3 regions of the Holtiella tumoricola genome follow, and region 1 is predicted to be linked to each of the others. Evidence: predicted binding sites of a transcription regulator. Region 1 holds the regulator's gene; each other region holds the start of a gene.
What was found. The regulator Rex, encoded in region 1, represses fermentation and respiration genes when NADH is low (regulators of the CRP and FNR family bind a similar motif). The targets are predictions, from matches to a motif close to ATTGTTAANTANTTAACAAT.

Region 1 (3,218 bases):
CATTTACAAAGTCTTCTAAAGGCATAACACCACCTTTGTAAAGTTCCACATAAGTATCTAAAGCAAGCAGTGCTGTTAATACATCTGAAAAACCAAATCTTCCAAATACACTTCCACCTATAGTTGCAACATTTCTAAATTGTGTTCCTACAATGTCCTTAACACAATTTGCTACAATACCATCAAAATGCTCTTGTAAAAGCCTACTTGTTTCTACCTGTCTTAGGCTTGTCATACATCCGATTTCAATGTATTCATCTGTTTCTGTAATTTGGTCAAGTCCAAGTTTAGATAAATCAATAGCAGTATGTACAGCTTGTTTACCCATTTTAAGCCATAGCATGCCCCCTAAAATAACATTTTTCTTGTTGGCTACAAGCGTTTCGTACGCTTCTTCTAAACTAGTTGCTAATAAATACTGGTTAATGGTAATCACGCAAGACTCTCCTTTTATATTAAATCTATTTTTAAAATATTTTAGGCGCTAAAAAAGAGAAAAACTACAGTTTTCTAGCTTCCCTCTATCTATTTTCTTAATTATTTTTTTAAAATCCTATAATAATTTCTCTAATTATTATATTAGAATGTAAACTTACGTAAGTCAATACAATTTCGAACATTTTTCATTTCTATCGACTTTATAGTTCTATTTTTTCTTCATTTTATATAGAACCACTTATTTTTTCAAAAAAAATGTTCGGAATTCTTTTATTATATTCTGCTATCATTCTTATCTTTTTTCTAAGATAAATGTATAAAAAAATGTCCATCTATCTCTGTTATTTTTCAACGTATGATAGACGAACATTCTAAGTTTACGACTTTCCATATAGTTTGGAAGTTATTGATTTTATTCACCTTCACATTCATTAATTCTGTAAGCTAATGTCATTAATGAATGTGATAAATGTACATTTTCTACTTGTACGCCGTCTGGTACAAATAAATCTACAGGTGAGAAGTTCCATAAACCTCTTACACCCCATTTAGCCAGATTTTCGGCTGTTTCTTTAACTTTAGTCTTAGGCATTGTCAAAATAGCAATATCTACTTTATGTTCCTTAACGAACTCTTCCATTTTGTCTATATCCAGAACTTCTATTCCACGAATACTCATACCTACAAGTCTTGGATTGACATCAAATAATCCGATTAAATTAAAACCACGCTTTTCAAAGCTTGTATAATTTGCAAGAGCCTGTCCTAAATTCCCTACCCCTACAATAATCATACTATGTGTATTTTCAAGTCCTAATATTTTTCCGATCTCTTTGTGTAAATATTCAACATTATATCCATATCCTTGTTGTCCGAAACCGCCGAAGTTGTTAAGATCCTGCCTAATTTGAGAAGCTGTAACTTTCATTTTTTCACTTAGTTCTCTAGAAGATATTTTAGTTACGCCATTGTCAAGCAATTCTCCTAAATACCTATAGTACCTTGGCAATCTTCTAATTACTGCCATTGAAATCTTTCTCTCTTCAGTCACATCTTTACCTCCTTCTTTTTACTCTTATTCTATAGTATAGCATTTTAGTTTTTTTTTTGTCAATCTACATAGTTCATTCATAGCTTTTATTTTTGTCGTTTTTCTGTTAATATGAAACTACAATAATGAGGAGGTTCACTTATGATTGCTAATTGTCATGGTATTCGTAAGTCTTTTAACGAAGAACTTGTGTTAAAAGATGTTTCATTTCATATAGAAGATACAGAAAAAGTTGCCCTAGTTGGAAATAACGGGGCCGGCAAAACAACTTTATTCCGAATTTTAACTGGGGAACTTCACCCTGATGAAGGTGATCTATTTTTTGCAAAAGGATCCACTATTGGTTACTTAGAACAAAATATGCAGTTTAATTCTACTCATACGGTATATGAGGAATTACTTCATGTATTTGATGAGGTCATTGCATTAGAAGCTAAGCTTCATCAAATGGAAGAAGAAATTTCTCGTACTCATTCTATGGAATTAACCCATACGTACGATGCACTCCGTATAACTTTTGAAGATAAAAAGGGCTATGAATATAAAAGTCTTGTAAAAGGTGTTCTAAAAGGATTAGGCCTTAAAGAAGAAATTTATAATCAACCCATTACCACTTTATCCGGTGGTCAAAAAACACGTGTTGCCCTTGCTAAGCTTCTTTTAGAAGAGCCTAGCCTTCTCCTTCTTGACGAACCAACTAACCATCTTGATATCGCAGCTACAGAATGGTTAGAAAATTACTTAAGAAGTTACAAAGGTGCAGTTCTTGTAATCTCTCATGACCGTTACTTCCTTGATCGTGTTGTAACGAAAGTCGTTCACTTAGAATTTGGTCGTGCTATGGTCTATAATGGCAATTATAGTAACTTTATCATTGAAAGTGAAAAAGTCTATGAAGCAGCTATGCATCAATATGAAAAACAGCAACAAGAAATTGCCAAACAACGTGCTGTTATCGCTAAACTTCGTCAATTTAATCGAGAAAAATCTATCAAACGTGCAAGAAGCCGTGAAAAACTTTTAGATAAAATAGAAGTTATGGACCTACCTACCATAGATGACAAGCCTATGAATCTAGTACTTACACCACGTATTACTAGTGGAAACGATGTCCTCACTGTTAAAGAATTATCTAAGTCATTTGAAGATGGGGCACTCTTTAGCCATATTAACTTTGATATCAAACGCGGTGAGAAGGTTGCTATTGTAGGTCCTAATGGAATTGGTAAAACCACTCTTTTCCGTATGATTATGGGTACAAGCGCTATTACAACTGGAACAGTTACACTTGGCACCAATGTATACATTGGTTACTATGATCAAGAACATGCTACCCTAAATCAACATGCTAGTATTATAGAAGAAATTCAAAATGAGTTTCCTGATCTTACAAATACTGAAATCCGTAACATGTTGGCATCTTTCCTATTTACAGGTGAAGATGTTTTTAAACCTATTCATGCCCTTAGCGGTGGTGAAAAAGGCCGTGTTGCACTTGCTAAGATCATGCTTTCAAAAGCTAACTTCCTCATCCTTGATGAGCCAACTAATCACCTTGATATGATGTCCAAAGAAGTTCTTGAAAATGCACTGAATCAATATGAAGGTACAATCCTTTATGTTTCACACGACCGTTACTTCATCAATCAAACAGCTACTAAAGTTTTAGATATGTCAAAAGATAATATGGCTATGTATTTAGGTGACTACGATTACTTTATGGAAAAGA
Region 2 (3,218 bases), on a different contig from region 1:
TCCGTAAGAACCACAACCAAGAGTTAATGAAGGCATCATTGAGTTATAAACATCACCAATACCACCAAAAGCAGAAGGAGAGTTTACAATGATACGACAAGCTTTAAGTCTTTCACCGTATTCTTCAATAAGCGCTTCATCAGTAGAGTGGATAACAGCTGTATGACCAAGTCCACCAAGTTCAACCATTGTTTCAGCTTTTTTGATACCATCTTCAGCATCTTTAGCTTTTACAACAGCAAGTACTGGAGAAAGTTTTTCTCTTGAAAGAGGATATTCTTCGCCAACGCCATCAATTTCACAGCAAAGTACTTTTGTTTCTTTTGGAATAGTAATACCTGCAAGAGCAGCAATTTCATATGGATATTTACCTACGATATCTGGATTAACCATTTGTTTTTGTGGGTTGATAACAATTGGTTCAAGTTTTTTAATTTCTTCTTTAGTTGCAAAGTAGCAACCAAATTTTTTCATGAAAGCAACTGCTTTATCATAAACAGGTGCTTCAATGATAGCAGCTTGTTCAGAAGCACAAATCATACCGTTATCAAATGCTTTTGAAAGCATAAGGTCTGTAAGAGATTGTTCTAAGTTAGCTGTTTTTTCAATGAAAGCAGGTACGTTACCAGGGCCTACACCAAGTGCTGGTTTACCAGCTGAGTATGCAGAACGAACCATTGCAGAACCACCAGTAGCAAGAATCATCGCAACTTTTGGATGGTTCATAAGAGCTGTAGTAGCATCAATTGATGGATATTCAATCCATTGAACACAGTTTTCAGGAGCGCCAGCAGCAACAGCAGCATCTCTTACGATTTTAGCAGCTTCACGTGAGCAGTTTTGTGCAGATGGATGGAAACCAAAGATGATAGGATTACGTGTTTTTGCACAGATAATTGCTTTAAACATAGCAGTTGAAGTTGGGTTAGTAGTAGGTGTAACACCGCAAACAATACCAACTGGTTCAGCGATTTCCATATAACCTTCATCTTCATTATCTTCGATTAAGCCAACAGTTTTGTCATGTTTAATACTGTGATAAATATATTCTGTAGCAAAGATATTTTTTGTAACTTTATCTTCAAAAACGCCACGTCCTGTTTCTTCAACAGCCATTCTAGCAAGCTTCATTTGAGCTGAAAGACCAGCAAGGGCCATAGCTTGAGTGATTTTATCAATTTGTTCTTGATCGAGTTTCATGTACTCTTCAAGTGCTTTATCTGCTTTTTCAACTAATTCATTAACCATAGCTTGAGCATCCACAACAGGAGCTTCAACAGGTGCTTTTTTTTCTGTAGCCATAATAACAGCCTCCCTTATAAACAATAATTAGATATCGTATTTGTTATATATACTATTAATTTACATATAAATATATAAAATTAATATTTATTTTGAATACATTGTAATAATACTACTGGAGTTTAAAATTGTCAATTATTTAACAAGTGGTAAGTGTCAAAGAAAAATGCATTAATTGCATAAAAAAATAAACATATGTTATAAAAAAATAGCTTATATGACAAAAAAATCTTGAGAAATAGATTGGCAGAAATAATAAATAAACTATTTTTATTAAATAATTTTAAAATATATATTAGGAATATATGAAAATTTAATTTTTAACAATATTTTTATAGCTAAAAATATAAGGAGATATCTAATAAAAAGGACAGCTATATTAAGATAGCAGTCTTTTTATTAAATATCTTTTTTTGTTAAAGAAATATCTATTACTAAGTCAAAAGTTGCGAATGCAACAAAAAAGTTGTAAAGTAATTAATGTAATTAGATGGTTGAAAAGAAGTATAGAATGAACCTCTATAAGAAATTAATAAAAGTATATAGGAAGGGGAGGAATATAAATGAATAAAAAGCTCATTATGTCAAAGACAATTCTATTTGTAGCAATTATAGGATTTATTATTATCTTCAAAAGTATTTTTGGAAATGAAAATACTTTAATCGGTGTTACCACCATAACAGCTATGCTAATGTTTTTAGAAAGAGATTTAACTTTAGCACCGTGGAAAAATACTTTTACTCTTATTGCTTTAAACTTATTTATTGGATGTGCAAGCACACTGGCTAGTATGAATACTTGGTTAGGTATTCCTATTAACTTTATAGCTATTTTTATTTTGGGCTATAGCCTTTTATATAATTTGAAGAAGCCTATGTATATGCCTTTCGTATTAGAGTATTTGTTTATACTAGCAACGCCAGTTAGTATAGAGTTGATACCTAACAGACTAAGCGCCTTAGTATGTGGAGCAATCTTTATTATGGTGTCTCAATTAGTTATTAATAAAAATAAGTTTAAAAAAGTAGGTAATCAGCTATTAGCACAACTGTGTAAAAATATTATTAAAAAGGCAGAGTATATTAAGGTAAACCAACAGTATGAGGGGATAGATAAAGATATTAGAGAACAGATTCATCTATTCACTACACTACTTTATGATAGAAGAGAAGAAGATTTTTATCTAACGGAGGAGGGAATGATCAAGCTTAACTTAGCTGTTTCTTTAGAAAAAATTTCTTATCTTTTAGACAAAGTTAAGTATGAAGCAGAGCAACAAGAAATGATTGATGACCTTATTAGCATACTGGATCAAATAAGTAAATGCTTTAATGATTTAGCAGAAATAGACTGCTTAGATGAGATCTTTAAGACCTTATTAAGTAAATATCAGATAGAAAGAATTAATGATATAGAAGTTTTGAAGCTTCTTAATCATCTGAGCTTTATTAAAAATAATTTAGAAGAATTAAGTAAGATAGAAAATAACCAATATAATTTAGAGAGATTTAAGAAACATTTTGTCTTTAAAATAGAGTTAGATAGAAATTCTATTAAGTTTTCTTATGCATGCCGTCTTGCTATAGGTATTACATTAGCGGCTTTTTTAACAGACTTTTTTAAGTTAACAGAGGGAAGATGGATTATGTTTACAGTTTTTTCTTTGATTGTGCCTATATATGAACAGTCAAAGCAGAAACTAAAGGATCGTATCTTTGCAACGATTATAGGATCGATTATAGTTGTTATTTTATTTAGTATTTTTCATGATTTAACTATACGTACTATAATTTTAATGGGCGCTGGATATATTGGGAATTACTTAAAACAGTATCGACATACAACCATTTGTGTGACTGTTTCAGCTATTGGTGCAGCAGCATTGATGGGAGATGCATTAGTACTATCAGAAAGT
Region 3 (3,218 bases), on a different contig from region 1:
TTTTACATTTAGCTACAACTTCCTCTAACCTCTTAGGTTTACGAATTTCTAAATGCAATGCCACTTCTGCCATTTCATCAGTCACTACAGGCTCTAAAATTTTGTACTCTGGATCTGTTGGCTTAACCTTGATAAGTCCTGCAGTAATCCCTGCTCCAATTTTATTGGCAAGTTCTAATACCTTTTTCTTTACCATCCCTACCCCTCCTTAATTAAAATCCTATGATTAACTATTTTTCATTCCATAGCTTCACTTGCGTACGCAGCCAGTTGGCCCACTCCTCAATCCCTTCACCTGTTCTTGCAGAGATTGGAATCACCCGAATATTAGGATTTAATTTCTTTACACGTTCCTTTACAGCCTCAATATCAAAATCAAAATAAGGGAGTACATCTATTTTGTTTATCAATAATACATCTACAATAGAGAACATTAATGGATATTTTAAGGGTTTATCATCCCCTTCAGGTACGCTCAAAATCATTGCATTTTTAGAAGCACCTGTGTCAAACTCTGCTGGGCATACTAAGTTCCCTACATTTTCTAAGATTGCACAATCTACATCCTCTGTTCCAAGTCCTAAAAGTCCTTGTTTTGTCATATCTGCATCTAAATGGCACATGCCTCCTGTATGTAATTGAATCACCTTTACGCCTGTTTTAGATATAGAATGTGCATCCACATCTGAATCAATATCTGCTTCTAAAATCCCTAAACCCATTTCATTTTTTAAGATTTCTAAGGTTTTAACAAGCGTTGTTGTCTTGCCTGCTCCTGGTGAAGACATTAAATTAAGTAGAAAAGTTTTTTCTGCTTTTAAACCTTCTCTAAGTTGGTTTGCTTGTTGGTCATTGTCCTCAAAAATACTTTGTTTAATTTCCATGATTTTAAATGATTCCATCTTTATCTCCTCTTTCTCTTTTGACTTTTAATTTGAAAGTGATTTAACGTCTTGATAGCCCTTTAAATCTACATAAAGCTCATTACGATATGGGCTTTTCTTTCTCTTAATAGATTTATTAATCATATAAATCAGTACAAGCACATTGGCAACTAAAGCAGCCAAACTAAATACAAAGAGTGGTGTTTCATTATAAGATGAAGCAACCGCAAACTTACCTTGATCAATAAATGCTGGGAAAGTCTGTGCAAACATACACCATAAGGCTAACGTATGTGCACGATGTTGAAGCCAAGCCCCTTTGCCTACTGTAAATGCACATACTGTTGGTGCTAATAAGAGTGCAAAACCACAGTACCAAGCATGACCTGGGAGACAGTTATATGTATAAGCAAAGTTCCATAGATCATAAGCGATAATCCAGAACCATAACATATCTGGCCATAGCATATCTTGGCTCTTATCCTTACTAGATGCTTTTCTAATGCAAATGCCAAACCAACCTGTAATGGTAATAATGTTTAATATGCCTGCAAGTGCATTCATATAGTTCCAAGGTCCACCTAACACATACATGGCTTCATCAGCTAAATAGCCGCCCCCTGCATATTGCATCCCTACTTGAAGGTCACGTACAACAGCCTCCATAATATTAATTGCTAAAATAAGTGGTGGAAAACATAATATCCACTTTTTATCTGCTAGACGACACTCAAGCCCTGATACTTTACTTTTCCATTTCACATGTCTAATACACCAAAACCCGATACACCCAGCTGTAGCAGAATAAACCTTTGCTAAATGAAACCAATCTGTATAGGTTGTATCACTTAATACAGTGAACCAAAGGATTGAAAGGATAATAGGTAGAACGACAAAACTACAAAAACCTATATATTTGTTCCGACGCGTCAGCTCATTTAGGCCAAATAGCATTAAAAAGACAATTAGCCAAACTCCCCAAACACCTAAACTTGTTGCACCCTGTTCATAGTTAAAAACGAACATCACTACACCTCCAATTGTTAAAAAAGCAACATACTTTATACTCTAATTTTACTTTTTATTCAAACTAATACACAATAGACAGAAAAAGGAAAGTGTCGACTTTGAACACTTTCCTTTTCTTTTACTCTTCTATTTTTTTATAAATGCATCTACTGATCTTGGAATACTCCCTGTAATCATGATGAGTAGTCTTTCTAGCATCTTTTCTGGTTCTTCTTTCATCCCTTCGCTGACCCAATCAATCATGAGCCCATTAAAGACATGAATATAAAAATTGACAATAAAGCTTCGATCCGCCTCTTGTAATGTTACATTTAACTTTTTCTCACACTCGTCTACAACTTCTTCTAAAAGTGCTCTTGAAAGATTTCTAATATATGTACTTGCTTCTGGCCAATAAGAAGAATGATAAACATGTAAAATCATCTTAGAATTTCTCTTTAAATAATACATGGTTGTTAGAAAACCGGCACTCCAGGTTTCAAAAGTTCTATTTTGAGCAATTTCTACAGAAAGTTCTTCAAAGAAAATGAACTTAAAGATATCCATAATATCTGTAAAATGATTATAAAAGGTTTGCCTGTTCACACCACAGTATTCACAAAGTTCTTTTACCGTCAGCTTATCAATAGATTTTTTGTTTAATAACTCTTTATACGACTTAATGATTACATTCTTAGCACTTTGCTTCATTTTGTTTTCTCCCCTTACAAAAATGAATAGTTATTTTTAGCATAGCATTGTTTCTATCGGCTTACAACCTAGCCATCATTATATTCTGACGTTATCTCTTCTAAAACTGCATACTCTCTTTTAAGTTCCTATAAAAAAAGATGCATGGATTACAAGATCGTCTGTAATTCATGCACCTTAGCATTACTTTATTTATTCTTTATTTTCATTTTCTCCGTAAAACTTATCATTTTCAAGCTCTCTATATAATTTCATCTTCTCTTTAAAGAGTTCGCTGTTAGTAGGTGGCGTATATGTAATACAGTTTGCACCTGCGCGAATAGTTTGCAAGATACTTTCTTTATTCGGACCACCTGTCGCAATAATAGGAATATCTGGATATTCTTTACGTATTTTTTCTACGATACGTACAGTAGCCGCACCTCCACTTACATTAATAATATCAGCGCCTGCTTCAAGTTTTTCTCCTATATCCGTAAGTTCACTTACTACGGTTATTATAACAGGAATGTCTATTTGCTCTTTTACATGTTGGATGGTTTCATTAGGGGCTGGTGCATTTAATACCACACCTATTGCACCTTGAAACTCCGCGTGTAGTGCAATATTAGCAGA

Region 2: adhE (bifunctional acetaldehyde-CoA/alcohol dehydrogenase) is a predicted target of Rex. The motif match lies at 1,430-1,449, and genes of this name have one in related genera.
Region 3: PBV87_RS08270 (DUF5692 family protein) is a predicted target of Rex. The motif match lies at 1,924-1,943, and genes of this name have one in related genera.

What each region holds. Positions count from the first base shown of each region.
Region 1 covers NZ_JAQIFT010000007.1:68,821-72,038, reverse strand. Annotated here, with positions in the region: gene PBV87_RS01125 (FAD binding domain-containing protein) at 1-436, opposite strand, end outside; gene PBV87_RS01120 (redox-sensing transcriptional repressor Rex) at 851-1,489, opposite strand; gene PBV87_RS01115 (ABC-F family ATP-binding cassette domain-containing protein) at 1,631-3,218, shown strand, end outside.
Region 2 covers NZ_JAQIFT010000058.1:30,521-33,738, forward strand. Annotated here, with positions in the region: gene adhE (bifunctional acetaldehyde-CoA/alcohol dehydrogenase) at 1-1,302, opposite strand, end outside; gene PBV87_RS15940 (FUSC family protein) at 1,866-3,218, shown strand, end outside.
Region 3 covers NZ_JAQIFT010000036.1:28,624-31,841, reverse strand. Annotated here, with positions in the region: gene PBV87_RS08280 (FAD-dependent oxidoreductase) at 1-196, opposite strand, end outside; gene hypB (hydrogenase nickel incorporation protein HypB) at 231-902, opposite strand; gene PBV87_RS08270 (DUF5692 family protein) at 930-1,910, opposite strand; gene PBV87_RS08265 (TetR/AcrR family transcriptional regulator) at 2,040-2,603, opposite strand; gene PBV87_RS08260 (beta/alpha barrel domain-containing protein) at 2,796-3,218, opposite strand, start outside.